DNA from 2 places in the Corynebacterium mycetoides genome. Region 2 is predicted to be linked to the other one. Evidence: riboswitches for the same ligand, from Rfam matches in the RefSeq annotation. Region 2 holds a riboswitch; the other holds the start of a gene.
What was found. A riboswitch is a leader RNA that binds a small molecule or an ion and turns the genes downstream of it on or off. The one in region 2 is predicted to bind cyclic di-AMP.

Region 1: another riboswitch for cyclic di-AMP. It lies ahead of BLS40_RS00350 (resuscitation-promoting factor Rpf1 domain-containing protein); the one in region 2 lies ahead of BLS40_RS04645 (C40 family peptidase).

The regions. Positions count from the first base shown of each region.
Region 1 is NZ_LT629700.1:59,934-74,697, reverse strand. Features, by position in the region: gene BLS40_RS00380 (NCS2 family permease) at 1-1,199, opposite strand, end outside; gene BLS40_RS00375 (hypothetical protein) at 1,294-1,980, shown strand; gene BLS40_RS00370 (DUF3027 domain-containing protein) at 1,986-2,699, opposite strand; gene BLS40_RS00365 (glutaminyl-peptide cyclotransferase) at 2,719-3,537, shown strand; gene BLS40_RS00360 (DUF2771 domain-containing protein) at 3,549-4,043, shown strand; gene BLS40_RS00355 (cold-shock protein) at 4,056-4,439, opposite strand; cyclic di-AMP (ydaO/yuaA leader) riboswitch at 4,674-4,828, shown strand; gene BLS40_RS00350 (resuscitation-promoting factor Rpf1 domain-containing protein) at 4,841-5,482, shown strand; partial or broken gene BLS40_RS00345 (YeeE/YedE thiosulfate transporter family protein) at 5,479-6,876, opposite strand; partial or broken gene BLS40_RS00340 (IS256 family transposase) at 7,176-7,928, shown strand; gene BLS40_RS00335 (hypothetical protein) at 7,990-8,184, opposite strand; gene BLS40_RS00330 (helicase-associated domain-containing protein) at 8,238-10,337, shown strand; gene BLS40_RS00325 (ABC transporter ATP-binding protein) at 10,365-11,246, shown strand; gene BLS40_RS00320 (ABC transporter permease) at 11,246-12,442, shown strand; gene BLS40_RS00315 (DNA repair helicase XPB) at 12,471-14,105, shown strand; gene BLS40_RS00310 (DUF3239 domain-containing protein) at 14,117-14,758, shown strand.
Region 2 is NZ_LT629700.1:946,966-961,729, forward strand. Features, by position in the region: gene BLS40_RS04590 (polyprenyl synthetase family protein) at 1-568, shown strand, start outside; gene BLS40_RS04595 (alpha-(1->6)-mannopyranosyltransferase A) at 561-2,012, shown strand; gene BLS40_RS04600 (Rv2175c family DNA-binding protein) at 1,984-2,352, opposite strand; partial or broken gene BLS40_RS11310 (protein kinase domain-containing protein) at 2,491-3,726, shown strand; gene BLS40_RS04610 (class II 3-deoxy-7-phosphoheptulonate synthase) at 3,782-5,170, opposite strand; gene BLS40_RS04615 (polyadenylate-specific 3'-exoribonuclease AS) at 5,230-5,763, opposite strand; gene BLS40_RS04620 (hypothetical protein) at 5,765-5,968, opposite strand; gene BLS40_RS04625 (lysophospholipid acyltransferase family protein) at 5,984-6,721, opposite strand; gene BLS40_RS04630 (ROK family protein) at 6,733-7,704, opposite strand; gene BLS40_RS04635 (glycosyltransferase family 4 protein) at 7,716-8,855, opposite strand; gene BLS40_RS04640 (C40 family peptidase) at 8,857-9,888, opposite strand; gene BLS40_RS04645 (C40 family peptidase) at 10,048-10,797, opposite strand; cyclic di-AMP (ydaO/yuaA leader) riboswitch at 10,810-11,015, opposite strand; gene qcrB (cytochrome bc1 complex cytochrome b subunit) at 11,365-13,002, opposite strand; gene qcrA (cytochrome bc1 complex Rieske iron-sulfur subunit) at 13,002-14,225, opposite strand; gene qcrC (cytochrome bc1 complex diheme cytochrome c subunit) at 14,222-14,764, opposite strand, start outside.

The sequences.
Region 1 (14,764 bases), 890 kb from region 2:
TGCATCATCATGAGCGCGCCCACGACCACGAGGACGGGGGCCGCCGCCTCGATGGGCACGACGGCGTAGAGCGGGGTGAAGAACATCGCGGCCAGGAACAACAGGCCGGTGACCACGTTGGCCAGGCCGGTGCGGGCGCCGTCGGCGATGCCGGCGGCGGAGTCGACGTAGACGGTGTTGGAGGACGCGGAGGCGGCGCCGCCGACGACGGCGCCGACACCCTCGACGACGAGGGCGCGCTTGAAGCCGGGCAGGTTGCCGTCGGCGTCGACAAGCCCGCCCTGGCGGCCCAGCGCGGTCATGGTGCCCATCGCATCGAAGAAGTTCGCCAACACGAGGGTGAACACGAGCAGCGACGCCGCCACCACGCCGGCGTGGACGAACCCGCCGACCAAGTCGATGTTGCCCACAATCGACAGGTCGGGCACGCCGCCGAGGGAGTCGGGCATCCGGGGCACCGCAAGCGACCAGCCGCGCGGGTCATCGGCGGATGAGCCGGAGCCGGTCAGAGCCTCGACGATCAGCGCGATGACGGTGGTGATGACGATGCCGATGAACAGGCCGCCGGGGATGTTGCGGGTCACCATGAACCCGCTGATGATCAGGCCGATGATGAACACAAAGGTGGGCCAGGAGGCGATCGAGCCGCCGATGCCGAGCTGCACCGGGACGGTGGTCATGGCGGCGTCGGGGATGCGGCGCACGAAGCCGGCGTCGACAAGCCCGATGAGCGCGATGAACATGCCGATGCCCACGGTCATGGCCACCTTCATCGAGTCGGGGATGGCGCGGAAAACGGCGGAGCGGAAGCCGGAGATGGCGAGGATGCAGATGATGATGCCGTCAATGACCACCAGCCCCATCGCCTCGGGCCAAGTCAGGCCCTGCTGGCCGACGAGCGTGACCGCCACCAGCGTGTTCAGGCCAAGCCCGGCGGCGATGCCGAAGGGGTACTTGGCCACCACGCCGAAGAGGATGGACATCACGCCGGCCGCGAGCGCGGTTGCGGCCGCGACCTGCGGGATGCCCAAGACGACGCCTTCGCGGTCGGGGCTGGTGCCGATGATCAGCGGGTTGAGCAAGACGATGTAGGCCATGGCGAAGAACGTGACCACGCCGCCGCGGATTTCCGTGCCTACTGTCGAGCCGCGGTCGGAGATATGGAAGTATCGGTCTAGCCAGCTGGTTCTAGAACTCACGACGATGCCCCTTGTCTGACGGGATGATGAAATTTTCCTGTCATAGCCTTGCACCGTCTCAGGCAAAATCCAAACCGAAAACACAGGAAACGCCGTGCACGTATTCACCTTTGTGGTCGCCGACGGAGCCGTCATCGACGCCCCCGCCTACGCCCGCGCGCTGCGCGACCTGGGGGTGTCTTCGGCCGAGGTCAACCGGCTGCGCGTCCGCCTGTCCACGATCACCGGCACCCGGCGCGTGGTGCTCGAGGTCTCCCGCGGCTCCGTCGCGGTGGCCCTGCGCCCGCTCGCGCCGGCTCCGCTGGAAATCACGGTCGAGGCGCGGCCCGTGCGCGATGAGCGCGCCCACCCCGAGCGCAACGGCCCGGATCTGGGCTGGCAGCGCAGCATCCTCGTCGGCCTTCCCACCCACGAAGCATTGCTTGCCGACGCCTCCTCCCGCGTGGTCCAGTCCGTCTTCTCTCCCCTGCTCACGGTCGCCGGCGGGGCGGTCACGGTCTCCTCCCACCCGGCGACGACCCCCTCCATCGCACTCGACGGGGTACTCGAGATCCTCGCGGATGCGGGGTGCGGCATCGTGCGGTCTGCGGACGGATTCAAGGCCCACGACCTGGTGCGCACGGAGACGTGGGTGGTGGACCCGATTTACGGCGCAAGGCTCGTCGCGCAGCGGCGCGAGTACGGCGCGCTGACCGCCGGGCGCAGCACCGTGGAGCGGGAGGGCGTGCCCACCCACCGCGACGTCAACGAGCTGCGCCGGCTACGGTCGGCGCAGATCTAGCAGATTTAGAAGACCGGCTGCTCGTCGTCAAAGAGGTTCTCCGCCTCGCCGAGGTCGGAGTCGGCCACCTTCGTCTCGGAGTGGGCGCCGCAGCCGTAGCTGGAGGCGACGACGCGCCCGTCGGCCGAGTACTCGTTGACGCACACCCCGAAGTTCTCCCCGATCGGCTCGCCCTGGGGAACGTAGAACGCGCAGGTGCGGCAGTGCATCGCCGCCTGCTCCGCGAATTCGCTGGTGGGGCCGAAATCGCCGGTGCGCCAGCGCTGCTTCGCTTCCTCGAGCCCCGTCTTAGTCAGGTACTGGGCCGTCTCGCGGCCGACGAAGGTCACTGCCGAGGCGTCAAAGGAATCCCTGGTCAGGCGGTGATCGTCCGGCGCGGGTTCCATGACGTCGCCGGGGCCGAGGTCGCCCGGGCGCAGCCGTTCGGAGTAGGGCACCCAGTCGGGCGCCTGCAGCGCGGCGCTCGCCGGCACGAGGGCCACTTCGTTGACGGTGACCCAGTTCGATCCCGTGGCGCACGCGACCACGGCGTTCCATTCCCAGCCGGGGTAGCCCGGCACGTCCGCCTCGAAGCGGTGCGTGGCCACGTTCGCCGTCACCGCCGAGACACCCATGTGCGCCCCGACCTCGCCCTCGGCGATCTCCGCGAGCGCGTCGCGGGCGGCGGCGACGGCGCTGCGGCCGAGGAGGGGGTTGCTGCGGTTCTTGGACTGTGTCACGACGCTTAGTATAGAGGTCATGCCCCGCTACCCACTCTCCGCCGCAGCCCTGCCGGTCGCGCTCGTCTCGCTCGTCTCGCTCGTTACTGCCTGCGCGGCGCCGGAGCGGGCGCCACAGCAGGCGTCGGCAAGCGGGCCCCGCGTGGAACAGCTCGTCGCGGTCGTCCAACAGCGCGTGGACTTCGACCCCACGAGCTTCACCCAGGGCCTCGAGGTCGCGCCGGACGGCTCGCTCTACGTGGGCACGGGCCAGGTCGGCGAGTCGCGCATCTACCGCTCCACACCGACGGGCGAGGTCCTGGCGAGCGGCGAGGTCGACCCGGCGTTTTTCGGCGAGGGAATCACGCGCGTCGGCGACACTCTGTGGCAGCTGACCTGGCAGGACGGGGTGGCCATCAAGCGCGACGCGGACACGCTGGACGAGATCGGCCGGGCGCGCTACGGCGGGGAAGGCTGGGGCCTGTGCGCGCGACCGGGCGAGGTCATCTTCTCCGACGGCACCTCCCAGCTGCGGCGGATGGACCCGGACACGTTGGAGGAGCGCGAGCGCTTCACCGTCACTCTCGAGGGCCGCGAGGTTGACCGCCTCAACGAGCTGGAGTGCGTGGGAGAGGACATCTACGCCAACGTGTTCCTCACCTCGCGCATCATGCGTATCGACGCCTCCTCCGGCGACGTCACCGCGGTCATCGACGCCTCCGGGCTGCCCAACAACGCGGCCCCGGACCCGAACAACGTGCTCAACGGCATCGCGCATATCCCCGGCACGGACGAGTTCTACCTCGCGGGCAAGCGGTGGCCCGATCTCTACAGGGTCCGCTTCGAACCGGCGAAGTAAGGTTGACCACCATGAGAACGAAGCCGTTGCAGCTCTTGGCCATCCTCGTTGTCAGCGCGGTCGTGCTGGTTGCGGGCTTCTATCTGCTGGCGGACTGGCAGCGCAACAAGCCGTCGCGCCCGGTGCGCGAGGTCCAGGTCGAGGTGTCAACGGCGGCGCAGACGCTGGGCGTCGAGCCGTACACGGTCTGCGAGCTCGACGCGGAGTGCGTGGGCGACGAGCCCCCGACGATGCAGCTCGACCCGTCGCAGCCGGTGACGGTGACGGTGCCCCACGACATCGCGGCGTCGAGCTGGCGGCTGCTGAGCATTTACGACGACCCCGCCGCCAACGACGAGCAGATCTTCCAGTCCGGGGAGGCAACCGAGGGCACCGTCGAGGCCGTCAAGAACGACGCGACGCTCGTCGTCGTCGAGGTGTCAGCCCTGGCTGTCGATGCCGACGACTCCGGCAACGAAACCCCCGTTGTGGCCACCTGGTCCGTCGCCTTCGACGACGCGGCGTAACCGCGCCGCGCGTTAGGCGTCGAGCTCCTTGGCCACCGCCCGTAGGATCTCGGCGACCTGCCTGCCGTGCGCGCGATCGGGGTAGCGCCCCTGCACCAGAGCGGGCTGGATCTGCGTTTCCAGCACCGTCATCATGTCCCCCAGGAGCTTATTCAGTTCCTCGGGCTTGTAGCGGTGGGCGACGCGCCTCTTCGGGGTCTCCAAAACCTGGACGCGCAGCGCCTGCGGGCCGCGGCGTCCGGCGGCGAAGTCGAACTCAATGCGCTGTCCCGCGACGAGCTCATCGACCCCCTCGGGCAGCACGGCCTTTCCCACAAACACGTCCTCGCCGCCGGGGTTTGAGGCGAATCCGAAACCCTTGTCGGCGTCGTACCACTTCACTTTTCCAACGGGCATGCGTCTTCCTTCCTGTCAAAGGCCCTCATATTACTCTCCGGGGCGCTTTTCTCCGCGCCACTTTTCATATGTGACCCACTTCACCTAATTGTGTCACGCTTATCCTGAACTGGACAAAAGCGCCATCTCCGAAAGGAGATTTCCCGCAATCTCGCCCGATTCGTGTCTCCAGCGTGACTCAATCGTTATAGACCGATATAGTCGCCGCAAGGCCACGCCGAGTTCTGTCCGGCCCTACGTACTTCCCCGAAAACTTCACAAGGACAGAAGCGGAGAACCCGATCGCGCTACGCGCAGGAGGACACTCCTTGGGGTGAAGCCGCGCACGCGGCCTGGCACCTTCAGCCAGAACCCGACAGCTAACTTCGCAGGCGGTTAATAAGAGAGGACACACGTTTTACATGGGACGCCACTTTAAGCAGACCGCATCCGGCGCCAAGAGGGCGCTCGCCGGCGCCGCGGCCGCAGCCGCACTCACCGGCATCGCCGCCCCGGCCGCCAACGCCGCGCCCGACTCGGACTGGGACCGGCTCGCGCAGTGCGAGGCCGGCGGCAACTGGCACATTAACACCGGCAACGGCTACTACGGCGGGCTGCAGTTCTCCGCGTCGACGTGGCGCGCGTACGGCGGCGACCAGTTCGCCCCCTACGCGCACCAGGCGACCCGCGAGCAGCAGATCATCGTCGGCGAGCGCACCCTGGCTGGCCAGGGATGGGGCGCCTGGCCAGCCTGCTCCGCCCGCCTCGGGCTGAACTCCGCGCCCACCAACCGCGACGTGCCGGCCGCGCCGGCACCCGTCGTCGAGTCCGCGGCCCCCATTGTTGCCTCCACGCAGCCGGAGACCAACCACGTGGACGCCCTGTACAAGGCCGTCGTGGCGAAACTGAACCAGTACAACATCGCGGTTCCGGTTCAGATCCATACCGCGTACGCGGCCAACCGCGACAACTACAACGACTTCTACCTGGCCAACAAGGCGCTGATTGACGCCATCCTGTCCGGCGACATCAACGCCGTGATCGCCCAGATCACCGGCCGCTAGACCGCAGCGGCGCCCTTGACCACCGTGATTTGCCAGCCGGCGTCGCGGTTCTGCACGAAGTTCTCGATCCCGTGGCCGCTGTCGGCGGCCCACTGGGGAATGGACTCGGTGGCCTGGGTGCAATCGAAGTCGATCACCAGCTTCTCACCGTCTTCCAGCTCGCTGATGGCATCCTTCGCCTCGATGAGCGGGAAGGGGCACACGGCGCCCAAGGTGTCGAGCTTGTAGCGCCCGTCCCCGAGCGGGCGCGCTTTCGTTTCCTGCTTCTGCGCCGCGGGCAGGGTGACAAGCCCCGTGGCCACCTGGTACCCGCCGGCGGACGGCGCGCCGATGACGGCATCTTCCGCCGAGCGGATCGAGTCGTCGGTGGTGTAGGTGCCGGCGGTAGCGGGCTTCGCCGCCGAGGGCTTCAGCCACACCTTGGTGCCCACGTACACGCCGAGCGCGATGAAACCGAGGGCGACCCAGCCCTGGTAGCTAAACAGCGAGGTCTGGACCATGCCGTTGCCCACGGTGCATCCGCCGGCGAGGGCAGCGCCGACGCCCATGCCGATGCCGCCGATAATGGCGCGCACCGTCGTCGTGGCGTCCGGCACGCGGACGCGGAACTCCCCGGACGCCTTCGCCGCGATGAACGCGCCGATGAACAGCCCGATCACGAGCAGCGTGCCCCAATTGATGAACTTCGGGTCACCCGTGGTGACGTAGGAGACGACGTGGGCTGTCGGGGTGGTGATGCCCAGGCCGTCGTTACGCCCGGTGGCGGCGGACAACGGCCACGCGATGACCCCGAGCACGCCGATGAGCGCGCCGGCGATGTAGGGGTGCAGCGCCTTCTTGTACCAGGGCTGGTCAAGCGTCACCTTGGGGCGCGCCGCGTCCTGGGCGAGGTAGTGGTGCACGGCCCACGCGGTGCCGAGCGCGAGTGGAATGGCGAACTACCATGCGGAGACGCCAAACGTCTGCGGCAGGGTGGTCAGCTCCGTGTCCCACTGCTTCATCCACGTTTCAAAGCCGTGCAGCGCGCCGTTCTTCATCGCGGCTGCGGACAGGCCGTAGAAGATCAGGGCGAACCACGAGCCGACGAGGCCTTCCGCGGAGCGGTACCACGTCCCGGACGCGCAGCCGCCGGCCAGGACGATGGACAGGCCGAAAATGAACCCGCCGAGGATGACCGCCGGCGGCTGGAAGGCGCGGTACTCCGGCGCGATCACGCCCAGGGAGGTGAGCGCGGCTAGGCCGACGGCGTGGACAGAAATGACGATGAACAGGGCGACGAGTCCGCGCCCCTTCTTTTGCAGGAAAACATCACGCAGCATGCCGGTGACGCAGAAGCGCCCCCGCTGCATGATCGCGCCGAGCAGGGCGCCGATACCTAATCCGGATATGAGCATGCATGGGAACGTACCCCGAACGGACTAATTTGTCTAGGGGGTGTAGACCGCTTGGTTCACAACCGGCACGAAAAGGGTTAAGTAGCAGAAAGTGTGTCTGCTTTTCAGTGTTCCTGCTGGGTAGGTGGCATAAAGCAGCCGATAATAACGTGGTTATCGTTACTTTGGCTGTTCTTGGTTCAATCCACGGATTCTCATTCGCGTGTGGTACTAGCCGGCTGGTTCACTTCCTGAGGTGACTACGAGGGTGTCAGGAAATTTGTGTGTGAGGCTCTGATTGAAAGGGAGTTTCACCGATAATGACTACGGTGTCACCGAAGAAAGGCCACGACCCGGCGAGGGTTAACGAGATCAGCGAGAAGCTGATGGAAAATTCTGAGCTCGCCAGCCTGATAAGCGAACTGTCTACCACTGCTGATGATGCAAGCGACCTCGTCAAAGGCCTGTTGCAGGCATCGATCAACGCCGGTCTGCAGGCGGAGATGGATGCACATTTGGGCTACGGCCATGCCGACCGTAAGGCGAAGGCCCGGGTGGAAACCGCACAGGAGAGCAATCACCGCAACGGGTCGTACACCAAGACCGTCAATTCTGGCTACGGCGCGGTGGAAGTGACCATGCCGAGGGATCGTGCCGGCACGTTCACCCCGCAGATGGTGCCGAAGGGGTCGCGCCGTTTGACCGAGCTCGACGACATGATCATCTCGCTGTAAGCCGGTGGGATGACCGTGCGCGATATTCAGCACCACCTCGCCACCACCCTCGGGGTGGATATGAGCCCAGATACGATCAGCACCATTACCGACGCGGTGTTAGAAGAGGTCATGATCTGGCAAAACCGCCAGCTCGACGAGTTCTACCCAGTGATCTTCCTCGACGCGCTACGCGTAAAAATCCGCGATGGCCACCGCGTGGTCAACAAGTCTTGCTACATGGCTGTCGGTGTCGACATGGACGGCATCAAACACATCCTGGGATTGTGGATCGCCGATAACGAAGGCGCCGCATTCTGGGCATCAGTCTGCGCAGATCTGGCCAACCGCGGTGCACACTTTTTGCTACTTAACCCGCGGAAAAGGGCCTCCGCACGCGCGGAGGCCCGTAAACCCGCAGCTAGCGGTTGATGCGCGTCGTCGGGTGGACGTAGCCGGTTTCCTCGTAGGGGCGGGGCAGAACGAGGTCGTCGCCGAACGGGCTGGAGGCGCCCGCGAGTTTCGAGGAGATCTCCGTCACCGGGTGACCGTTACCTGGGGTGTGCTCGGGCCACGCCGGGTTTGCGCGGCCGATCTTGTCAACGTTGGAAGCCATGGACTTATTGTTTCATGTCCGCCGCCGAAACGCACGTAAACTTAACCCCCACAATGTCTGCCCTGCTTTCCGCCCTCTCCGCCATGAGCGACGATGAGCTCCGCACGCTCATCCGCTCCCGCCCCGACGCGACCTTCCCCACCCCGCCGTCGCTCGCGTCGCTGGCCACCCGGCTCGCACTCCCGGGGTCGATCGCGCGCGCTTTGCGACGCCTCACGGCCGCCGACATCGCACTCCTCGAGACACTGGGCGACCGCGGGGCGGAGCTGGACCCCGTCGACATAACTTCCCTTGGGCTGCCGTTTGACGGGGCAGGTGCCGCCGCCCACCTGCGGGAGCACGCGCTCATCGTGGGCCCGGACAGCGCCGTGACGGTCAGCCCCGGCGTCCTCTCCGCGCTCCCGCCGGGGTGGAGGATCATCGACACCGCCCCCGACAACCTCGCAGACCTCTTGGGCGAGATCACCCCCCGCGAGCGCCAAGTGCTGGAAACGCTCGCGGCGGCGGGTTCCACCGGCACCACCCGCGCGGCCGCCCCCGACGCCGACCCCGCGTTGCCCGTGCCGCACCTGATCTCGCTGGGCCTGCTAGTGCGCGTCAACGCGAACACCGTGCGGCTGCCGCGTCCCGTCCGCGAGGCCCTGCGCGGCGGCTCCGCGCGCCACTACCCGCTGGTGCCCCGCACCCCCGCCGAACCCGCCGACTGGGAGTCGGTGCGGGCCTCCGCCACCGCCGCCGGCCTCGAGTTCGTGCGCCGCACGCGCCAGCTGCTGACCCACCTCCTGGCCGATCCCGTCGCGCTGAACAAGGACGGCAGCGTCGGCGTACGCTCCGTCTCCGGCCTCGCCAAGGCCCTCGGCTTCGACCCCGCCCTGCCCATTACGGTCGCGGAGGCCGCGGGGCTCATCGGCCGCGGTAGCGTGGACGGCGGTGACACCGGCTCCCTAGCCGCCAGCCGCGACGGTCTGGCCTGGCTGGACGCGCCGCTCGCCGACCAGTGGGCGCTTATGCTGTCGGGGTGGCTGGCCTCGCCGTGGCGTACCGAGGCCGGTGCCCGCCTGCTCTCCGAGGAGACGCGGGCGCCGGAGATCCGGGGCGCCCGGGTGGGCGTCGTCACGCTTTTCGCCCGCGGGCCGCGCACCCGCGCCGACCTGGAGGCGGACCTCCACCACTTCATGCCGCTCCTCGCCGCCGGGCTCGCCCCCGAGGTCCTCAGCGCGATCGTGAGCGAGGGCCACGCCGTCGGCGCGCTCGCCGACAACGCCGCCTCCGAGCCAGCGCTAGCGCTTATCCACGGCCGCGACGCCCGCGACGCCACCGAGGCGACCCGGCAGCTCGTGCCCGCCGAGGTGAACTACGTCATCGCGCAGGCGGACATGACCATCCTCGCGCCGGGGCCGCTGGCTCCCGACATGACGGCGTTCATCGAGTCGTTCGCGGACCTCGAATCCCCCGGCGTGGCCAGCGTGTACCGCGTCACCGACGCCTCGGTGCGCCGAGCGCTGGGTGCGGGGCGCACCGCGGACGAGCTTCGCGGCTGGCTAGCCGCGCACTGCGTCGGGGAGGTGCCCAGCGCGATGACCTTCCTTATCAACGACGTAGCGCGCCACCACGGCACCCTGCGCGCGGGCACGGCGCTGAGCTACCTGCGCTGCGCCGACGAAGCGCTGCTCGCCTCCGCGGCGAGCGCACTGCCCGGCCTGCGCGTACTCGCGCCCACCGCCGCGGTGGCGGACATTCCGCTGCCCGAGCTGCTCAGGCTACTGCGCGAGAAGGGCTTCCAGCCGGCCGCCGAGGACGACCAGGGCGCGACGCTGAACCTCACCCCCGAGCCGCAGCTGGTTGCGTCCACGCCCTCGACCATGCCACGCACCCGCGCCGTGGACGACGCCCACGTTGACGCTGTGCTCGCGGCGCTGCGGGCGCCGCTGTCAAGCGAGCCCGAATCCGGCGATTTTCTTCCCACCCTCCACGCCGCCGCTCGGGCGCGCCGGCACGTGGCCATCGGGTACGTGGACAAAAACGGCCGCGGCCAGCAGCGCACCGTGCTTCCGCTGTCCGTGACCGCGGGCCAGGTCGACGCGCTCGACGAGGGCACGGACACCGTCGTGCGCGTCGCGCTTCCCCGCATCACGAAGGTCGCACTGCAATAGTCTCACCTTAACTGTAGTGTCGTTGCCATGCCCACCTTGGAAATCCGCAACCTGCGCAAGCGATTCGGCGACACCCAAGCGCTCGACGGGATGAGCCTGACAGTCCATCCGGGCGAGGTGTACGGCTTCGTCGGCTCCAACGGCGCCGGCAAATCCACCACCATGCGCATCGCGCTTGGTGTCCTGTCCACGGACGAGGGCGAGGTGCTTTTCGACGGCCGCCCGCTTGACGACGACTCCCGCCGGCGCATCGGATACATGCCCGAGGAGCGCGGGCTCTACGGCAAGGAGAAGATTCTTGACCAGCTGGTGTTTCTGGCCATGCTCAACGGCCTGAGCACGCAGGAGGCAACACGCAACGGCACGCAGCTGCTCACCGAGCTCGGCCTCGGCGAGCGACTGGACGACAAACTCGACGACCTCTCGCTGGGCAACCAGCAGCGCGTGCAGCTCGCCGCCAGCCTCATCCACGACCCGGATGTGCTCATTCTCGACGAGCCCTTCTCCGGCCTCGACCCCGTCGCCGTGGACGTCATGAGCCAGATGCTCATCTCCCGCGCCCGCGATCACGGCGTCCCCGTCATCTTCTCCTCCCACCAGCTCGACCTGGTCCAGCGCCTGTGCGACCGGATCGGGATTGTCTCCCACGGGCGCATGGTGGCCGAGGGCGGGGTCGACGAGCTGCGCCGGAGCGGGCCCATCCGCTACCGGGTGGGAACAACGGCGCGCGGGTGGTATCCCGACGACGCGCTGGTGGTCGAGGAAAGCGCCAGCCATGTCACCGTCGAGATCAACGATCCCGCGGACAGCCAGCGCGTCCTGCGCGCCGCGCTGGACGCCGGCGACGTCACCGAGTTCACCCGCGTCATCCCCAACCTCACCGACCTATTCAAGGAGGCCGTGAAGTAATGGCAGCCACCCGCCCGTACTCCCCCGCGCACACGATCAGGACGACCGCGGTGCGCGAGATCCAGGTGCTCTCCCGCATGAAGTCCATCTGGGTCACGGTCGCGCTGTTGCTGGCGGCCATCGTCGGGCTGATCGGTTTCCTTTCGTGGCAGGCGAACAAAGACGCCGACCAAGATGCCGCGCCGGTCGCGGTCGTCGGCGTGCCCGCCGCCGCCTTCGCCGGCTCGCCGTTCGACGCACGGGAGGTCGGCGACCGCGCCGAGGCCGAGCAACTGGTCCGTGACGGGGACGTCGACACCGCAATCGTCGCCGGCCCGAACGGGTGGGAGGTGATGGAGGACGGGGGGCCGTCGGCAAGCACGATGAGCACGATCGAGTCCATCGCGTCCTCCTACGCCACCGCCCGCGCCCTCGACAGCCTCGGTGTTTCCCAGCAGGAGTACGCGCAGGCACTTCCGGCGACGCAGGTCACCTCCGTAGACCTCTCCGCAGACGGGGACCGCACTGACGAGGACTTCGCGCGGCTCCTGACGGTGTTCGTCGCGCTGGTGGTGATCATTTTCACCATCTTCCTCTTCGCCGCGAACATCGGCGGCCGCGTGACCTCGGAGAAGTCGTCCCGGGTGGTCGAGCTCATCCTCGCGTCCGTGAGGCCGCTGGATTTTTTGGCCGGGAAAATCCTGGGCAACGTGATCTTCGGCTTCGTGCTCACCGTGCTCATCCTGGCGGTCGGCGCCATCGCGCTGTCCGTCTCGGGGCTAGCGGACACCGCCGATTTCTCCCGGTCGATCCTGACGATGCTGCCCGTGCTGCTTGTCGCGTGGCTGTTGTCGATGCTGTTCTTCGGCGCCCTCTACGCCGCCGCCGGCTCCATGGTCCAGCGCACGGAGGACCTGCAGTCCACGCAGTCCCCGATCATGTTGCTGCTCATCACCACGATGTACGTCCCCCTGTTCGGCTGGACGCAGACCTCCGCGGGGTGGATGCAGGTGATGAGCTGGATTCCGCCGGTTTCCATCCTCACCGCGCCGCTGACGTACGCTGCCGGCGACTTCACCCTCGCCCAGCTGCTCGGCTCCTTCGCCCTCGCGGCGGTGGCGACGGCCGGGGCGGTCTGGGTGGCGGCGCGCATCTACCGCAACTCAATCCTCAACAACGGCCGGAAGATGACGTGGCTGAAAGCCCTGCGATCTTAGAGGCCCTGAAAGGCGTAGCCTAGGTCGCATGCTCGACGGCCCGCTGATCATCCAGTCCGACAAAACTGTTCTCCTGGATCTCTCCCACCCCCGCGCCGCCGAGGCCCGCGCCGCCCTCGCCCCGTTCGCGGAGCTCGAGCGCGCCCCCGAGCACGTGCACACCTACCGCATCACGCCACTCGCGCTGTGGAACGCGCGCGCTGCGGGTTTCGACGCCGAGCAGGCGGTGGACACCCTCGAGCGCTTCTCCCGCTTCCCCGTACCACAGTCGTTACTTGTCGACGTCGCGGAGACGATGGCCCGCTACGGCCGCGTCCGCCTGGTCAACCACCCTGCCCACGGGCTCGTGCTGGAGGCCGACGACGCTGCGATACTCACCGAGATCTCGCGCAGCAAGGCGATCCGTCCGCTCATCGGCGCGGCCATCGACGACGTCACCGTGCCCGTCCACCCCTCCGAGCGGGGCCGCATCAAGCAGGAGCTGACCAAGCTCGGCTGGCCGGTCGAGGACCTCGCCGGGTACGTCGACGGCGAATCGCACCCCATTGACCTCACGCACGACGACTGGGAACTTCGCGACTACCAGCGCTACGCCACCGAGTCCTTCTGGGAGGGCGGGTCCGGAGTGGTAGTCCTGCCGTGCGGCGCGGGCAAGACCATCGTGGGCGCGGCCTCTATGGCGCAGGCGAAGACGACCACCCTGATCCTGGTCACTAACACGGTCGCCGGGCGGCAGTGGCGCGACGAGCTGCTGCGCCGCACGACCCTGACCCCGGAGGAAATCGGCGAGTACTCGGGCGAGCGCAAGGAAATCCGCCCCGTCACCATCGCCACCTACCAGGTGGTCACCCGCAAAACGAAGGGCGAGTACCGCGCCCTCGAGCTGTTCGATTCGCGCGACTGGGGCCTCATTATCTACGACGAGGTGCACCTGTTGCCCGCCCCGGTCTTCCGCATGGCCGCCGACCTGCAATCGCGCCGCCGCCTGGGGCTGACCGCCACGCTCGTGCGCGAGGACGGCCGTGAGGACGACGTCTTCTCGCTCATCGGGCCGAAGCGTTACGACGCCCCCTGGAAGGAGCTCGAGCTCGCCGGCTACATCGCCTCCGCCGAATGCGTGGAGGTGCGCACCACGCTGACCGAGGAGGAGCGCCTGGCCTACGCCACCGCCGAGACGCGGGAGCGCTACCGCGTGGCGGCGACGTCGGCCGGCAAAGACGCGGTCGTCGACAAGCTTTTGGCGCAGCATGCCGGCGAGCAGGTCCTCATCATCGGCGCGTACGTGGACCAGCTGGAATCGATCGCCGCGCGCACGGGTGCCCCGCTCGTGCACGGCACGACGTCGACACGCAAACGCGAAGCAGCCTTCGACGCGTTCCGCCGCGGCGAGCTGCCCACGCTTGTGGTGTCCAAGGTGGCGAACTTCTCCCTCGATCTCCCCGAGGCCGCGGTGGGCATCCAGGTCTCCGGCACCTTCGGCTCCCGCCAGGAGGAGGCGCAGCGCCTCGGCCGCTTGCTGCGGCCCAAGGCGGACGGGGGCGGCGCGACGTTTTACACCGTTGTCGCCCGCGACACGCTGGATGCCGAGTACGCGCTGCGCCGCCAGCGCTTCCTGGCCGAACAGGGCTACGCCTACCGCCTAGTGGACGCCGACGACCTCTAAACTGTGGGCCCATGACCGCATTCACATTCGACGTTGACGAGAACTGGGCGAAAGAACACAACGAGATGCTCCGGGACACCCGCAGCCTCACCCTCTCCGGCATCGCGCTGTTTATCCTGTGCCTCGCCGCGGCCGTCGCCGTGTGGGTGTTCGTTGATCCCGCGTCGCCCTGGCACCTGCTGGGGACGCTCGCTCTCGCCCTGTTCGGGGTGATGATGCTGATCGTCGGCCTCGCGATCCCGAAGTCGGTGGGCACGGCGCAGTCGCTCTACGGCGCGCACCCGCTCGCCCCGGCCATCATCGCCGGCCACCCCGGCACCCGCACGACGCTCCTCGCCCTCGTGAACACGAGCGTCGACGCCTCGGCGCCGCGCTGGGCGCTGACCGTGCACGACGTGTCGAACATCCCGCACGTGGACAACACGGTGGGCGCGAAGGTGCCCGTCGCGGCTGTCGGTGGGCGTCGCGACGCCGCGGACCAGGACCATTGGAAGGTGATCACGCCGATGCCGATTGCGTGGGGGACCCCGGACGCGGCGGTCGTCGCCAGGGCGCTGGCCGCGATCCCCGACGAGCAGTGGCGGACGCTGCGCGCCAACAAGGACCGGGTGGACGAGGTGCGCCGGGCGAAGAACGACCTGCTGCCCCTTTAAGTGTGA
Region 2 (14,764 bases):
GGAGGTCATCGGCGGGCAGCTGCTCGACATCGCCCTCGAGGCCGCCGCCGACGAGTCGGTGGAGATGGCCGACAAGGTCAACCGCTACAAAACAGCCGCGTACACCATCGAACGCCCGCTGCACCTGGGCGCCGCGCTCGCGGGAGCGGCGGGCGCGACCATCGACGCGTTCCGCGGTTACGGCCGCGACATCGGTATCGCCTTTCAGCTTCGCGACGACCTGCTGGGCGTCTTCGGGGACGAGTCCGTGACCGGGAAACCGGTGGGCGACGACCTGCGCGAGGGCAAGCGCACCGTGTTACTCGCCACGGCGCTCGCGCGCCTCGATGCCACCGACCCCGCCTCAGCACAGACGCTGCGCGAGCGGGTCGGGCGGGCCACCGACCCGGACGAGCTCGCCCATCTGGCTGCGTTGGTGGACTCCAGCGGCGCTGTGGCGGACGTCGAGAAGCGAATTGCGGCTCTGACCACCTCGGGCCTGAACCGGCTGACGGACGCGGGCATCGTCGGCGAGGTGGCCGACACGCTGCGGGACCTGGCGGTGCAAGCGACCGAGCGCCGTGCATAGGCCAAGTTCACCGGCGGTCTGGCTGGGCCTCGGCGCAGGCCTGCTAATCGCGGCCGGTTCCTACGGGGCGGGCGCGACGCGCAATCGCGGCGGCGTCATGCGCGAGATCGGCCTCGGCCACCTCATGTCGGGGCATGGACGCTCCCTGATGGACGCGCTGCTCACCGCCGGCATGGTCGCGCTCGTGTTCGCCTGGGTGTGGCTCGGCCGCGAGATGTCCCGGCAGCGCGCAGGGATTACCGAGGCCTCGCGCGCGACCTGGCTGTGGACGGCGGCGCTCGCTCTTTCGGCGCCGATCCTGTCGCGCGACGTGTACTCCTACCTCATGCAGGGGGCCATGCGTCGCGACGGCTTCGACCCGTACACCGAGGGCGCGGCGGTGAACCCGGGCCCGTTCCTCTACGAGGTCAGCCACGACTGGCGCAACACCACAACCCCCTACGGCCCGCTCCACCTGTGGATCGGGCAGCGCGTGACCAGTCTCGTGGGCGACAACGTCACCGCGGGGCTGGTGGCCTACAAGATCATTTCCGTGGCGGGGTTTGTGGCGATCATCTGGGCGGTGCCCCGCATCGCTCGCCTCCTCGGCGGCAACCCGGCGCTCGCGCTGTGGCTGGGCGTGGCCAACCCCGTGACTCTGCTGCACATGGTGGGCGGAATGCACAACGAGGCAGTGATGGTCGGGCTCGTCAGCCTCGGCTTGTACCTGTGCCTGCGCGCCCGGTTCGTGCCCGGTATCGCCCTGATCGCGCTCGCTGTGTCGCTCAAAGCCACCGCGGCCATCGCACTGCCCTTCGTGGTGTGGATGGCCTACAACCGGCGGCGCACCGACGCCCGGGCACGCAACGTCGCGACGTTCGTCCTAGTCTCGACGCTGTCCGTGGCCGTGACCATGGCGGTCTTAGGCGCCGTGACGGTTTTCTCCGGTTCCTCGTGGGGCTGGGTCGCGGAAATCTCGGGCAACTCGAAGGTGGTCAACCCGCTCGCGGGGCCGACCCTGGCGGCCGACGTGTTCACCCCCTTCGCCCAGCTTTTCGACGAGCACTTCCGCTACAACGCGGCCCTGTCCCTCGCGCGCACCATGGGATCGGTGCTCATGCTCGCCGGGTTGGCGCTGACGTGGTTCCTGTTCCGCCGCAACGACCGTGAGGCGGTCGCGGGCATCACGTGCGCCTACGCCGTCGCATTCGTCGCCAACGCCGTGACCTTCCCCTGGTATTACGCGTCGCTGCTGACTCTCGTGGGCACGATCAGCACGCCCGTGTGGGTGCGCCGCGCGACCGTGCTGCTGTCCGTCATCGTCGCTTGTGCCTTTACCGGCAGCGGCAACCACCGCTTCTACGACACCTGGTTTGTGGCCGCCGCGCTCATCGCCGGGTGGGCGGCCGCCGAGTGGGTGTATCCGCGGACGGGCTCTAAAACGCCATCGCCTGCGCGCGCCTGATCACTTCGCGCGCCCCGTGCCCGTGGAGTGCGTCAACTGGGCGGCCGGGCAGGGTGTCGTCCGGGGTGAACAGGTAATGCAAAATCTCGTCCTCGCCGTACCCGCCGTCGTGCAGCACCATAATGGCGCCTCCCACGAACTTGGACAGCTCTCCGTCGGTGCCAAGCAGCAGCTCCGGCACGTACTTCACCCCGTCCTTGCGGTAGACCAAGAGTTTGTGGGCGCCGATGAGGTCGTGCACCCTGGTAACGGGGACCCCGAGGTAGGCGGCGACATCCGGCAGCGTGAACAAGGATTCACCGGCGAGCAGAGTGTCGAGGTCAATGTTCGGCGTAGTCACACAGCACACCTTACCCGCGCACCCGGTAACCCGGGAACCTGTAGACGCGCAGGTGCGCAGCGGCGGCTTCCCGGTGGTCTTTGCGGGCGGGCGTCGGCCATACTGGAGGGTATGCACCCTGAGCAGCCCATGCAGCCCATGCAGCCCCAGCCACAGCTTTCCGTCGGCGACTACCTGGACAACCGCTACGTGGTTGACCGCCCGATCGCCCGCGGCGGCATGTCGACGGTGTACCGGTGCGTGGACGTACGGCTGGGCCGCGAGGTGGCGGCCAAGGTGATGGACGAGCGCTACGTGCACGACCAGGTCTTTCTCAGCCGCTTTCGGCGCGAGGCCCGAGCGATGGCCCAGCTCTCGCACCCAAACCTGGTTAACGTCTACGACTTCTCCCACGAGGGCGACCAGGTGTTTCTCATCATGGAGCTCATCACGGGCGGAACCCTGCGGGAGCTGCTGGACGAGCGCGGCCCCATGCCTCCCCACGCCGCGGCGGCGGTGATGCGGGCAACGCTGACCGGGCTGTCGATTGCCCACCGCAAGGGGATGGTGCACCGCGACATCAAGCCGGACAACATCTTGATCAACGCCGATCACAGGGTGAAGCTGGCCGATTTCGGGCTCGTGCGCGCGGCGGCGGATTCGAACCACTCGACGGATCAGATCGTGGGAACGGTGAGTTACCTCTCCCCCGAACAGGTCGACGGCAGCGCCATGACGCAGGCCTCGGACGTCTACTCCGCCGGCATCGTGCTCTTCGAGCTGCTCACCGGCACCGTCCCGTTCACCGGCGACACTCCCTTGGCCCACGCCTACGCGCGGCTGAACCGGGACGTCCCGGCGCCGTCGTCACGCATCGAGGGCGTGCCCATGCTTTTCGACGAGCTGGTGGCCACCGCGACCGCCCGCGACCCGCGCGACCGGTTCGAGGACGCCGCGGAGTTCCTCGCCGCGCTTGACGACGTCGCCGCGGAGCTGCGCTTGCCGGAGTACGTGGTGCCGGTTCCCACGAACTCCGCGGCGAACCGCGCGGCCGCTCACCCGACGTCCTTCACCCCCGTGCCTACACCGTTGCCGGAGGCGGGAACCCGCGCGCTTGATCAGCGGCTGTTCCCCGACGCCGCGTCCGGAAGCACCCGCGTCGTCGGGGCAACGGCTGCGCCCGAACCGGCACCGAAACCGATGCCCGCTCCCGTCCCGGCGCCCGCGCCGGCCCACACGCCGGCCCCGCGCATGACGCCGCCGGATCCAGTGAGCAACCGCAACGCGCTGGCGACGGCCGTGTTCACGATCGCCTCCCTGCTCGTGATCGCGCTGGTGGCCATCGGCGCGTGGTGGTTCGGGTCGGGCTACTACGGCGACATCCCCGCCCTCATTGTGTAGGACGGGGATGTTCGGCTAGCCGCGGCGCTCAGCTGCAGCGCAGTTGACCTTAGTAGCGCAGCATCTCGGCCACGAGGAAGGCCAGCTCGAGGGCCTGCTCGGTGTTCAGGCGCGGGTCGCAGGCGGACTCGTAGCGGCCCGGCAGATCCAGGTCGGTGATGTCCTGGGCGCCGCCGAGGCACTCCGTGACGTTCTCGCCTGTCAGCTCGATGTGGATGCCGCCCGGGTGGGTGCCCAGCTCGCGGTGGACCTCGAAGAAGCCCTGTGCCTCGTCGATGATCTTGTCGAAGTGCCGGGTCTTGTACCCGTTGGACGCCGTAAACGTGTTGCCGTGCATCGGGTCGGACTGCCAGACCACCTTGTGCCCGGACGCCTCGACGGCTTTGACGATGCCCGGCAGCATGGTGCGCACGTTGTCGTGGCCCATGCGGATAACCATGGTCAACCGGCCCGGCTCGCGCTCCGGATCGAGCTTGTCCGCGTAGGCGACGGCCTCTTCCGGGGTCACTTTCGGGCCGAGCTTGATCCCGATCGGGTTGTTGATCATGGCGGCGAAGTTGACGTGGAAGTCCTCCATGCCACGGGTGCGCTCGCCGATCCACAGCTGGTGGGCCGAGAGGTCGTAGAGCTTCGTCTCGCCCTGGCTGTCCTCGGCCAGGCGCAACATGGCCCGCTCGTAGTCCACCAGCAGCGCCTCGTGGGAGGCGTAGATCTCGCTGGTGCGCAGGTGCTCGTCGTTGACGCCGCAGGCGTTCATGAACGCCAGGGAGCGGGAGATCTCCCGCGCCAGCGCCTCGTAGCGCGCGCCCGCCGGGGACGCGGCGACGAACTGCCGGTTCCAGTCGTGGATGTGGTGGAGGTCGGCCGTCCCGGACGCCGTCAGCGCGCGGACCAGGTTCATGGCCGCGGACGCGTTGGCGTAGGCGCGGACCATGCGGGCGGGGTCGTGCCGGCGGGCCTCCGCGGTGGGCTCGACGCCGTTGACAATGTCGCCCCGGTAGTTCGGCAGACCGTTTTCGTCCAGGTCGGAGGAGCGCGGCTTGGCGTACTGGCCGGCAATGCGGCCGAGCTTGACCACGGGCACCGACGCGCCGTAGGTCAGCACCGCGGCCATTTGCAGCAGCGTGCGCACATTCGCGCGGATGTGCGGCTCGGTGTTGGATTCGAAGGTCTCCGCGCAGTCGCCTCCCTGGAGGAGGAACGCCTTGCCCAGGGCGACGTCGGCAAGCTGGCCCTTGAGCACCTCGATCTCGGGTGCGAGCACGACGGGCGGAACGGACTCGAGGATCTTGCGCACGTAGCCGGCCTCGTTCGCGTCCCACGTCGGCTGCTGTTTGGCGTTACGGGAGATGACGTCCTGGAATCGTTCGTTCAAATCCCCCGGCAACGGCGGAAGATCGGGCAGAACGTCTTTGGGGATGTCGATAGTCCAACTCACCCCTCAAGTTTTATCATGCTGGGGGCATATTTGGAACCCCAGGTCACGGGAAGCGATTGTCACCTGGTGGAATGGTGTTCCCGCACGATGGAAACCTGCCCATTGTCGCCCAGCGGCAGGGCCGCAGTACAGGCGGTGAACTTGGCCAGGTTGTGGCGGGCGTCGACAAGCGCGTTGTGGTTGCCCTTGGGCAAACTGGGCAGCTTCGGGCGCCCCGCCATCTCCCAGTACTGCTTCAGTTCGCGGGTGTACCGCGGCAGCGCCTTCGGGAGCGCGCTCATGTCGCCCCACAGCTGGGCCAAGACAACGTGATCGTAGGCGCCCACCCAGGCCCACAGCTCCGGGTGGCCCGGCCCGGCGGTGACAAACTCGAGCACCTCGCGCCGGATCGCGGCGTTCGGCTTCCACTCGGACTCCCCGGGGCTGGGAAGCTTGTCCAGGACGTTGTCGCGCACCCACCGGTTCGCCTTGGCCGCGTCGAAGTCCGTCGACACCGCGTAATACTCGCGGCCGTCCTCGGCGACAATCCCGATGGAGACCAGCTCGATGGTCGCGCCGTCCTCGATGAACTCGGTGTCGTAGAAGTAGCGCACCCTACCCACGCCCGGACGCGTCATCGCGCTCCGCGGGATCCGGGGCGGATGCCCCGCGCCGGCGCGGCCAGAACATGACCACCGCCACGCCGATCACCGCGAGCGGGGCGACAACGTTGATGTAGCGGCCGGTCTGGGTGGCCACCATGACTGCGGCGACGAGCACGCAGCATAAGGCCACGCGGATGAGAAGGTCTCGGTCCATGGCCACCATCTTAAATTACGGCGTCTTAGGTTCCGCACCCGCGGGGTAGCCGTGGCCGGCCTCGAGCGACTTCTTCACCTCGGACGCGTATACGTCCACGTACTCGTAGCCCGACAGCTCACTGAGCTTTTCCATGATGAAGTCGGTGAACGGGCGCGCCACCTCACGGGAGTCGGGGTCGTAGCCGTTCTCGCGCGCCCACGCGTGCGGGCTGATCGGCTCCCCGACCTTGATGCGTACCCGCCGGGGGCGCGGAACGAAGGTGCCAATCGGGTTGGCGTTGCGGGTGCCAATCATCGCCACCGGGATGACGTCGACATTGTTCTTCATCGCGATACGCGCCATGCCGGTGCGCCCCTTGTACAAGCGCCCGTCCGGCGAGCGCGTGCCCTCGGGGTAAAACCCCATCAGCTTTCCGTCGGCGAAGACCTCCTCCGCCGCGCGCTCCAGGTCGTCTGCGGCCCCGGAGGAGCTGCGATCTACTGGGATCTGGCCCACCGAGCTGAAGAAGAAGCGCTGGATCGCTCCGCCGACACCCGGGGTGGTGAAGTATTCCTTCTTCGCCGGGAACGTGAGCTGGCGCCACACCATCAGCGGGAGGTAGAACGAATCCATCACGGCCTGGTGGTTCGACGCCAAAATGGCGGTGCCCGTGCGCGGAATGTTGTGCGCGCCCTCGATCGTCGGCCGGTTCCACACCAGCAACGGCGGGCCTAGGATGGCCTTGAACACCGCATACCATTTGTTCACCATGTGCTTTTCCTTTACACCAGTTTCCGCGCCAAATCAGCCACGCCGATCATACCTGCCTCGGGGCCGAGCTCGGCGCGAATGAGTGTCGGCAGCGGCCGGTAGCCGGCGCCCACGATGTCGCGGGCCATGGCGCTCCTCGCCCGGTCGATGAAGAGATCCGCGTCGTCGCTGACTCCCCCGCCCAGCACGATGAGCTCGGGGTCGAGTACGTCGGCGACGATGGAGAGCCCCTGGCCGAGCCAGTCCGCGAACGTGTCGACGGCCGCCCGCCCCAGCGCATCCCCGCTCCGCGCCGCAGCCATCACGTCGTGCCCGTTGGCGCGCTTGTCCACTACTTTGCGGTAGAGCCCGCACGCTTTGTACCCGCCGGCGGAGGCGACCTCCACGGCGGTGTCCACCAGAGCCGTGCCGGAGGCGTAGCGCTCCAGACAGCCGTGTTTGCCGCAGGAGCACACCCGCCCGCCCGGCACGACGGTGAGGTGCCCGAACTCCGGGGCCGTGCCGAACGCCCCGCGGTAGATCTCGCCGTGGTGCATCAGCGTGGCGCCGATTCCCGTGCCGACGGCGAAGAACACCCACGTCTCGGCGTTCTTCGCCGCGCCGAACTTGTATTCCCCCCACGCCGCGGAGTTGGCGTCGTGCTCGAGGCGCACGGGCAGACCGATCGCGTCTTCCAGCATGGCCTTGACGGGGGCGTCGCTGCGCCACGGCAGGTGCGGGGCGAAGCGGACCTTTTCGCACTCCGGGTCGAGGAACCCCGCGATTGCCACCCCCACGGCGGAAATGTCGTGCCCGCGGCGCAGGTCGGCCACGAGATCGGTGATCGCCGCGGTGAGCTCGTCGGCGTCGTGGGGCGACTGGATCGAGCGGGAGTCGATGATGGCGCCGTCGCCCGTCACCACGCCCGCACGCGTGTTGGTGCCGCCGATGTCGAATCCGACCGTCAGGTGATTTGTCGACGGGCTGTGGGAGTGCTGGGACATAGCCAACTATGTTAACCCGTGGCGTCCAAGAGCCTTACCAGCCTGTCGCCCAAGACGTCCCAGGAAAACGTGCGCGACACATGCGCGCGGCCTGCCTCCCCCATGGCACGGCGCCGCTCCGGGTCCGCCAAAAGCCCCGTCAACGCGCCGGCGAGCTCGGCCGTGTCGCGCCCATCAACGACGATGCCGGTCGCCGGCGTCACCGTTTCCGGAGCGCCCCCCGAGGTGCCGGCAATGACGGGGATCCCGCAGGCCTGCGCCTCCAGGTACACAATGCCCAGGCCTTCCACGTCCAGCCCGGCCCCCCGGGTCCGCGCGGGCATGGCGAAGACATCCGCCGCCGCGATGATGTCGCGCAGCTGCGTGCGTTCGACGGAGCCGGTGAAAATGACCGCGTCCCCGAGGCCGCGCGCCCGCTTCCTCAAGGTGTGCTCGTACGGCCCGTCCCCTGTGATCACGAGGCGGGTGCCGGGAATGGAACGGGCGACGTGCGGGAGGGCGTCGATAAGCGAGTCTTGCCCTTTCCGCGCAACCAGGCGGGACGCGCACACGATGAGCGGGGCTCCCCCCACACCCAGCTGGTCGCGCGTCGCGGCCCGTTCCGCGTCGCTCGCGGGGCGGAAAAACCGCGTATCGACGCCCGAGGGCAACGCCTCGAACCGCGCAGACGTCCCGAGCGGGCGGCGGAGCCGACCCAGCGTGTAGCGCGAAATGTAGGTCACGGTGTCCGCGCTGCGGCCGATGGCCCCCAAGAGCTGCCGCGCCCCGGGGAGCATCGACCACCCCACCTCGTGGCCGTGGGTGGAGGCGACGACGCGGCGCGCCCCGGCCGCCTTCGCCGCCGACCCCATGACCGCCAGCGGCGCGGCGGCACCGAACCAGACCGTGTCTACCCCGTGGAGGCGAATCAAGCGCTGCATCTCGCGCACGGTAGCCGGGGTGGGCAGCATGACCCGCCGCGGCCAGCGGACCACGGTGTAGGAAAGCCCCGCGTCGAAGCGGCGCGCTGCGTCTCTATCCTGCGTTGAGGCGAACACGATCAGGTTGTTGGCGCCCGCGCGGCGCACGTACTGGCCGGCGAAGTCGCGCACATACGACTGAATCCCGCCCACAGTGGGCGGGAAGTCGTTGGTGACCAGCAAAACGGTCATGCTAGTAGCGCACGGCCCCCTGAATCGGCATCGAGTTCAGCGGCACGACCTGGACGGGGATGCCGTAGTCGGACGCGTGCACGACCTGCCCGTTGCCGATGTACATTCCCACGTGCGTCACGCCCGGGTAGTAACCGACGATGTCTCCGGGCTGCAGCTGAGACAGCGGGACCGGCGTGCCGCCCGCCAGCTGTGCCTGGGACGTCCGCGGAATGGACTTGCCGTTCTGCGCGTACGCCCACACCATGAGACCCGAGCAGTCGAACGCGTCCGGGCCGGAGGCGCCCCACCCGTAGGGCTTGCCCAGCTGTGCCAAGGCTGCCCCGGTGATCCCGGAGGCGAAAGCTGCGGGTGCCAGCAGGTCGGGCGACACCGGGTTGCCCTGGTTCGCCCACGCCTGGCGCGCCTCGGGCGACAACGCGTCAACGCGCGCCTCGACGTCCTGGATCCGCTTCTCAATGTCCTGGCGCTCGGACTCGAGACGGTCACGCTGCGCCTGGAGCTTGCCTCGCGTGTACTGAGCCTCCGCCTTGGCCACGTCCGCCGCCCTGGCGGAGTCTATGACGTCCTGAGTCGCGGCGCGCAGCCCCTCGAGCTGGTTCTGGCGACTGCGTGCAACGGAGCCGAGGTACGTGGACTTGTCGATGACCTCCTGCGGCGTGTCCGAGCCGAGAGCGTTGACAACGTTGTCCACCTGGAGCGTGCGGTACGTCGAGGCGGCGACGCTGTTGACCCCCGACTGCTGCGCCTCGCGAGCCAGGCGGGCTTCGTTCGTCCTCGCTTGGGCCGCCGCGACGTCCGCGACGCTTCGGTCGAGGGTGCGCTGAGCCTCGTCGATCTGAACTTCGAGGTCCTTGATCTGCTCCATCTTGGCCGTCGCCTCGTCGGAGGCCGACGCGAGTTCTTCGATCAGGGCGTCGACGTCGTCCGCGTGTGCCGGGGCGAAGCCGGATGCGGCGACGGTGGCCGCCGTCGCGAACGAGAGTGACGCGCGAACACCACGCCTACGCGGCGTGAAAGAGTGTTTGCCCACGATGTATGCCTGGTCCTTCCCCAGCTGACCTGTAGAAACTTTATAGAACCGTTACTGTACTATAGCGCCCCCGCCCGCGAATTCAAGGCGGGGGTAGTACCAATAGGAAACCCGGCCCGCGCCCGAGACGGGGGCGAAGCCGGATCGACCTTCATGGAGTTAGAAGCGCACCACGGAGTGGATCGGCATCATGTTGAGCGGCCGCTCTGCGACGGGAGAATTGGAGTTCAGCGCGTCGATGATCGTGCCGTTGCCGGCGTAGATGCCCACGTGGGATGCGCCGCTGTAGTACACGACAATGTCGCCCGGCTGGATGTCGCTCAACGACACCTGCTGGCCGCCGGATGCCTGCGCCTGCGAGGTGCGCGGGATGGCCTTGCCCGCCTGAGCGTGAACCCAAGAGGTGAAGCCGGAGCAGTCGAAGGCGTCGGGGCCCGAAGCGCCGTAGACGTACGGGGAGCCAATCTTCGATCGGGCGATGTCCACGATCTTCTGTCCGGCGGTCTGCTCCTGCACCACGGGTGCAGCCTGGACGGGGGCCTCGGCTGCGGTCGCCGCGGCGGAGTACTGCGCGGGCGCGTAGCGCGCCTCGACATCGGCGATGAACGCGGTGAAGCCGGGGACGTTTTCCACGCCCGGGATGGACTTGACGGCTGCGATAGCCGACGCGATGTCGGTGGTGCTCTGCTGGCCGGCGAGGGACGGAATCCACATCTCGATGCCCGGGATGGCTGCGATGCCCGGGACGTTTTCGATGCCGGGAACCTCCACGGAGACCGGCGAGTTGGGCACGCGGACCTCAGCCGCGTGGGCGGTACCGGGGGCCAGAAGGGTTGCGCCGGTGATGACGGCGGAAACGGCGGCAATGTTGCGCGCGACGGACGAGTTCTGGCGACGGTTATGTGCCACTGGGATTACTCCATATCTTCTCTTGCCTACCGGGTTAGCTGACGGGTTGGGCTGAGAACAGCCCTGCGCACTCCGTGCCCTCCGCTAACGGTGGTGGACATCCTCGTGAGCATTAACCCCAGGTGCGGCCCGCGGGCCCGTGCATGTGGGTCCCCGGCTCCCTCACTCCCCCACTGCCTTCTGCGGCGGGGACGCGCGGGACTCGGCTTCATATGTTCGTGTAGTTGGAACCTGCGGTAACCGTTCGTTGCCGCAATGTCTCGAGTAGGTTACGAAACAGCAACGGACGTTGTCCAATGCGACACCCGTTATCGCGCCGTTATTTTTCTTCGCGCCCTGAATCGCTGCGTGACACGTCACCGGCCCCGCATTCTTTCCCGCGCCCGCACAGCCCCCTGACCTCGGGAAACATCGATTCTCCCCGGCCGTGCTAGAGCGCGCTTATCGACGTCCCGGTCACCGACCCACGCCACATGTGAGCTTGAACACAGTGGCCTTGTTAGCAGACCGTTACAAAGAAATGACCCCTCCGGTCGGAGGGGTCATCTCGTGAGCGAGCGGGATTTGCTAGTGGTCCTCGCCCTCGCGGTACGTCGCGTCGCGGTCCGTGAGGTGCTTCGACGCCTCGAGCGAACGCAGCGTCTCAATCTCGTCGTGGTGGTTCGCCTCGGCGGCGCTACGCACGCGCTCGGTCACCGACAGGTCCGCGGCGGAGAAGGCGCCGATGGTCTCGGAGTCGGCGTACCCCAGCTGGTTCATCTGCTTGGGCACGCGCGCACCGGCGTACTCCAGCGGAATCGGGTGGCCGTGCTCGTCGACCGGGCCCAGCGGCTGGTGGATCTCCACGAACGCGCCGTTCGGCAGCTTCTTGATCACGCCGGTTTCGATGCCGTGCTCCAGAACCTCGCGGTCGGAGCGCTGCAGGCCGACGCAGATCCGGTAGGTGATGAAGTACACCAGCGGCGGCAGCACGATCAGGCCGATGCGACCGAACCAGGTCATCGCATTCAGGGAGATCTGGAAGAAGTGCGCTATGTGGTCGTTGCCGCCGGAGATGGTCAGCAGGAGGAAGAACGTGATGCCCATGACGCCGATGCCGGTGCGGACCGGAACGTCGCGCGGGCGCTGCAGCAGGTTGTGGTGCGCGCGGTCACCGGTGACCGCCTGCTCGATGAACGGGTAGGCGAACAGCAGGACGACCATGATGCCACACATCAGTGCAGTCCAAAACGCGCCGGGGATGGTGTAGTTGCCCAGGTAGAGCTCCCAGGCCGGCATGACGCGGGCCGCACCGTCCGTCCACAGCATGTACACGTCAGGCTGGGAGCCGGCGGAGACCTGCGACGGGTTGTAGGGGCCGAGGTTCCAAATCGCGTTGATAGAGGTGAGTCCGGCCATACCTGCGAGCACCGCAAACACGACGAACATGAATCCGATCGCCTTGACCGCGAACACCGGCATAATGCGGATGCCCACGACGTTGTTCTCCGTGCGGCCCGGACCCGGGAACTGGGTGTGCTTCTGGAACCAGACGAGGAGAAGGTGGGCGGCAACCAGCGCGAGGATCAGGCCCGGCAGGATCAGCACGTGCAGGATGTAGAAGCGATCCAGCATGAGATCCGACGGGAAGTCGCCACCGAAGATCGCCCAGTGCAGCCACGTGCCGATAATCGGGAGTGCCAGGATGATCGCGGACATGATGCGCAGGCCCACACCGGAGAGTAGATCGTCCGGGAGCGAGTAGCCCAGGAAGCCCTCCGCCATGCCGACGAGGATCAGCGTGACGCCAATGATCCAGTTCGCCTCACGGGGGCGGCGGAACGCGCCGGTGAAGAAGATGCGCAGCATGTGCGCGAACATGGCCATCATGAACATCAGGGCCGCCCAGTGGTGCATCTGTCGGACGAACAGGCCGCCGCGCACCTCGAAAGAAATGTCCAGCGCGGTGGCGTAGGCGCGCGACATCTCCACGCCATTGAGCGGCAGGTAGCCACCGTCGTAGATCACCTTGGTAATTGAGGGATCGAAGAACAGTGCGAGGTAGATGCCTGTCAGCAGGAGGATGATGAAGCTGTAGAGGGCCATCTCGCCGAGCATGAACGACCAGTGGGTCGGGAAGACCTTGTTCAGCTGGGGGCGGAGGAACCCGGAAACCGTGTAGCGCGAATCAACGTTGTCCGCGGCTTGTGCAAGTTTAGTGCTCATTAGGACTTACGCTCCCAGAATGCCGGGCCAACGGGTTCGATGAAGTTTCCGTTGGCAACGAGGTAACCTTCTTCGTCAACTGTCACAGGAAGCTGAGGCAGTGCACGTGCGGCGGGGCCGAAGATCGGCTTGCCGTAGTGCAGCGCGTCGAACTGGGACTGGTGGCACGGGCACAGGATGCGGTTCGTCTGCGCCTCGTACAAGGACGTCGGGCACCCGATGTGGGTGCAGATCTTGGAGTAGGCGTAGTAGTCGCCGTAGTGGAAGTCTTCCTGGCCCTCGCGCTCGACAACACGCTGCGCGTCGTCGGTGCGCAGGCGGATCAGCATCACCGCGTTGCGCGGGCCGTGAATGGAGTGCATGTGGTTCTCGTACACGTCGCGGTTCGCGTCGTAGGTCGCGCCGTCATTGACGTCGTCGGCGTACAACGGGAACACGGTCTCCATGGACGCGGCCGCCAGGTCCTCCGGGCGCATGCGCACCAGGCGGGACACGCCGGCGGTGGTGTAGTGCTTGCCGGCGTCGCCCTCGTGCAGCTCGGCGATGGCACCGGTGTCGCGGCCGAGGTAGATCTTCACGCCCTCCTCGATCTTGGTCCAGCCGTGGGTCCACAGGGTGCCGTCACCGTGGTAGTTCAGCTCGTGGCGGGGGCGCCACGGGTCCTTGATCAGGCCGCCCAGCGGGGCGATGATAACCAAGCCCGTCAATACGGCGGCGCCTCCGAGCAGGCCCTTCATGACCTTGCGCCGGCCGAGGGTCGACGTCTCCCATGCGTCGTTAAGCAGGGCGGTGGTGGTGCGGCGGTCGAGCTCGCTGGAGCGGCCGTCGTGGCGGCGCTGCACCGAAATCTCGTCCGGCACGAATTTCTTCACGTACTGGATAATTGCGATGCCCAGCGCGCCTAGGCCCAGCATGGAGGTCAGGCCGAGAAGCGGGGTGTAGAGCGTGTACATCCACAGGCCCTCGTCGCCGTGGAACTTCGGCTCCCACGGCCAGAACAGGTACACGCCCAAAAACGCGATCCCCATCAGGATGGAGATGCACAGCCAGATGTTGATGCCCCTGGCGGCGCCCTTCTCGCGGGGGTCCCCCTCCACGGGGAACCGCTCCTTGCGGTACGCCACCGTGACGTCATCGAGCTCCGTACCCAAAGCGGCGAGCTCGGCGTTGTTCATGCGGTCGAGTTCCGCATCGGTGTAGTTCTTCTTCACTTCGTTGCTCATGAGCGCGATCCAATCCAGATTGCAGCGGCGGCGACAAGGGTGACGCCGATAATCCACATAGCCATACCCTCAGACACCGGGCCGATACCGCCCAGACCCCAGCCGCCCGGGCTCGGGGTTTCCTTCGAGGACTTAATGAAGGCGATGATGTCCTTCTTCTCGTCAGCGGTGAGCTGGCGGTCGGAGAACTTCGGCATGTTCTGCGGGCCGGTCAGCATCGCCTGGTAGATCTCCTGCTCGTTCGCGGGATCCAACTCGGGGGCGTACTTGCCCGACGACAGTGCGCCGCCACGACCGGTGAAGTTGTGGCACGACGCGCAGTTGAGGCGGAAGAGCTCACCGCCGCGGGCGACGTCGGCGGCCTGAATCTGTCCGTCGAAGTCTTTGCCGCGCAGTTCCTCCATCGCCAGCGAACCGTCCTCGTTGTACACGAGCTCCGGTCCCCCGCCGTTGGCCGCGACGTATGCCGCCATCGCCAGCGCCTGGGACTCGGTGTAGCGCGGGCGCTTGCGCTCCGCCTGCGCGTCGTTGGACATCAT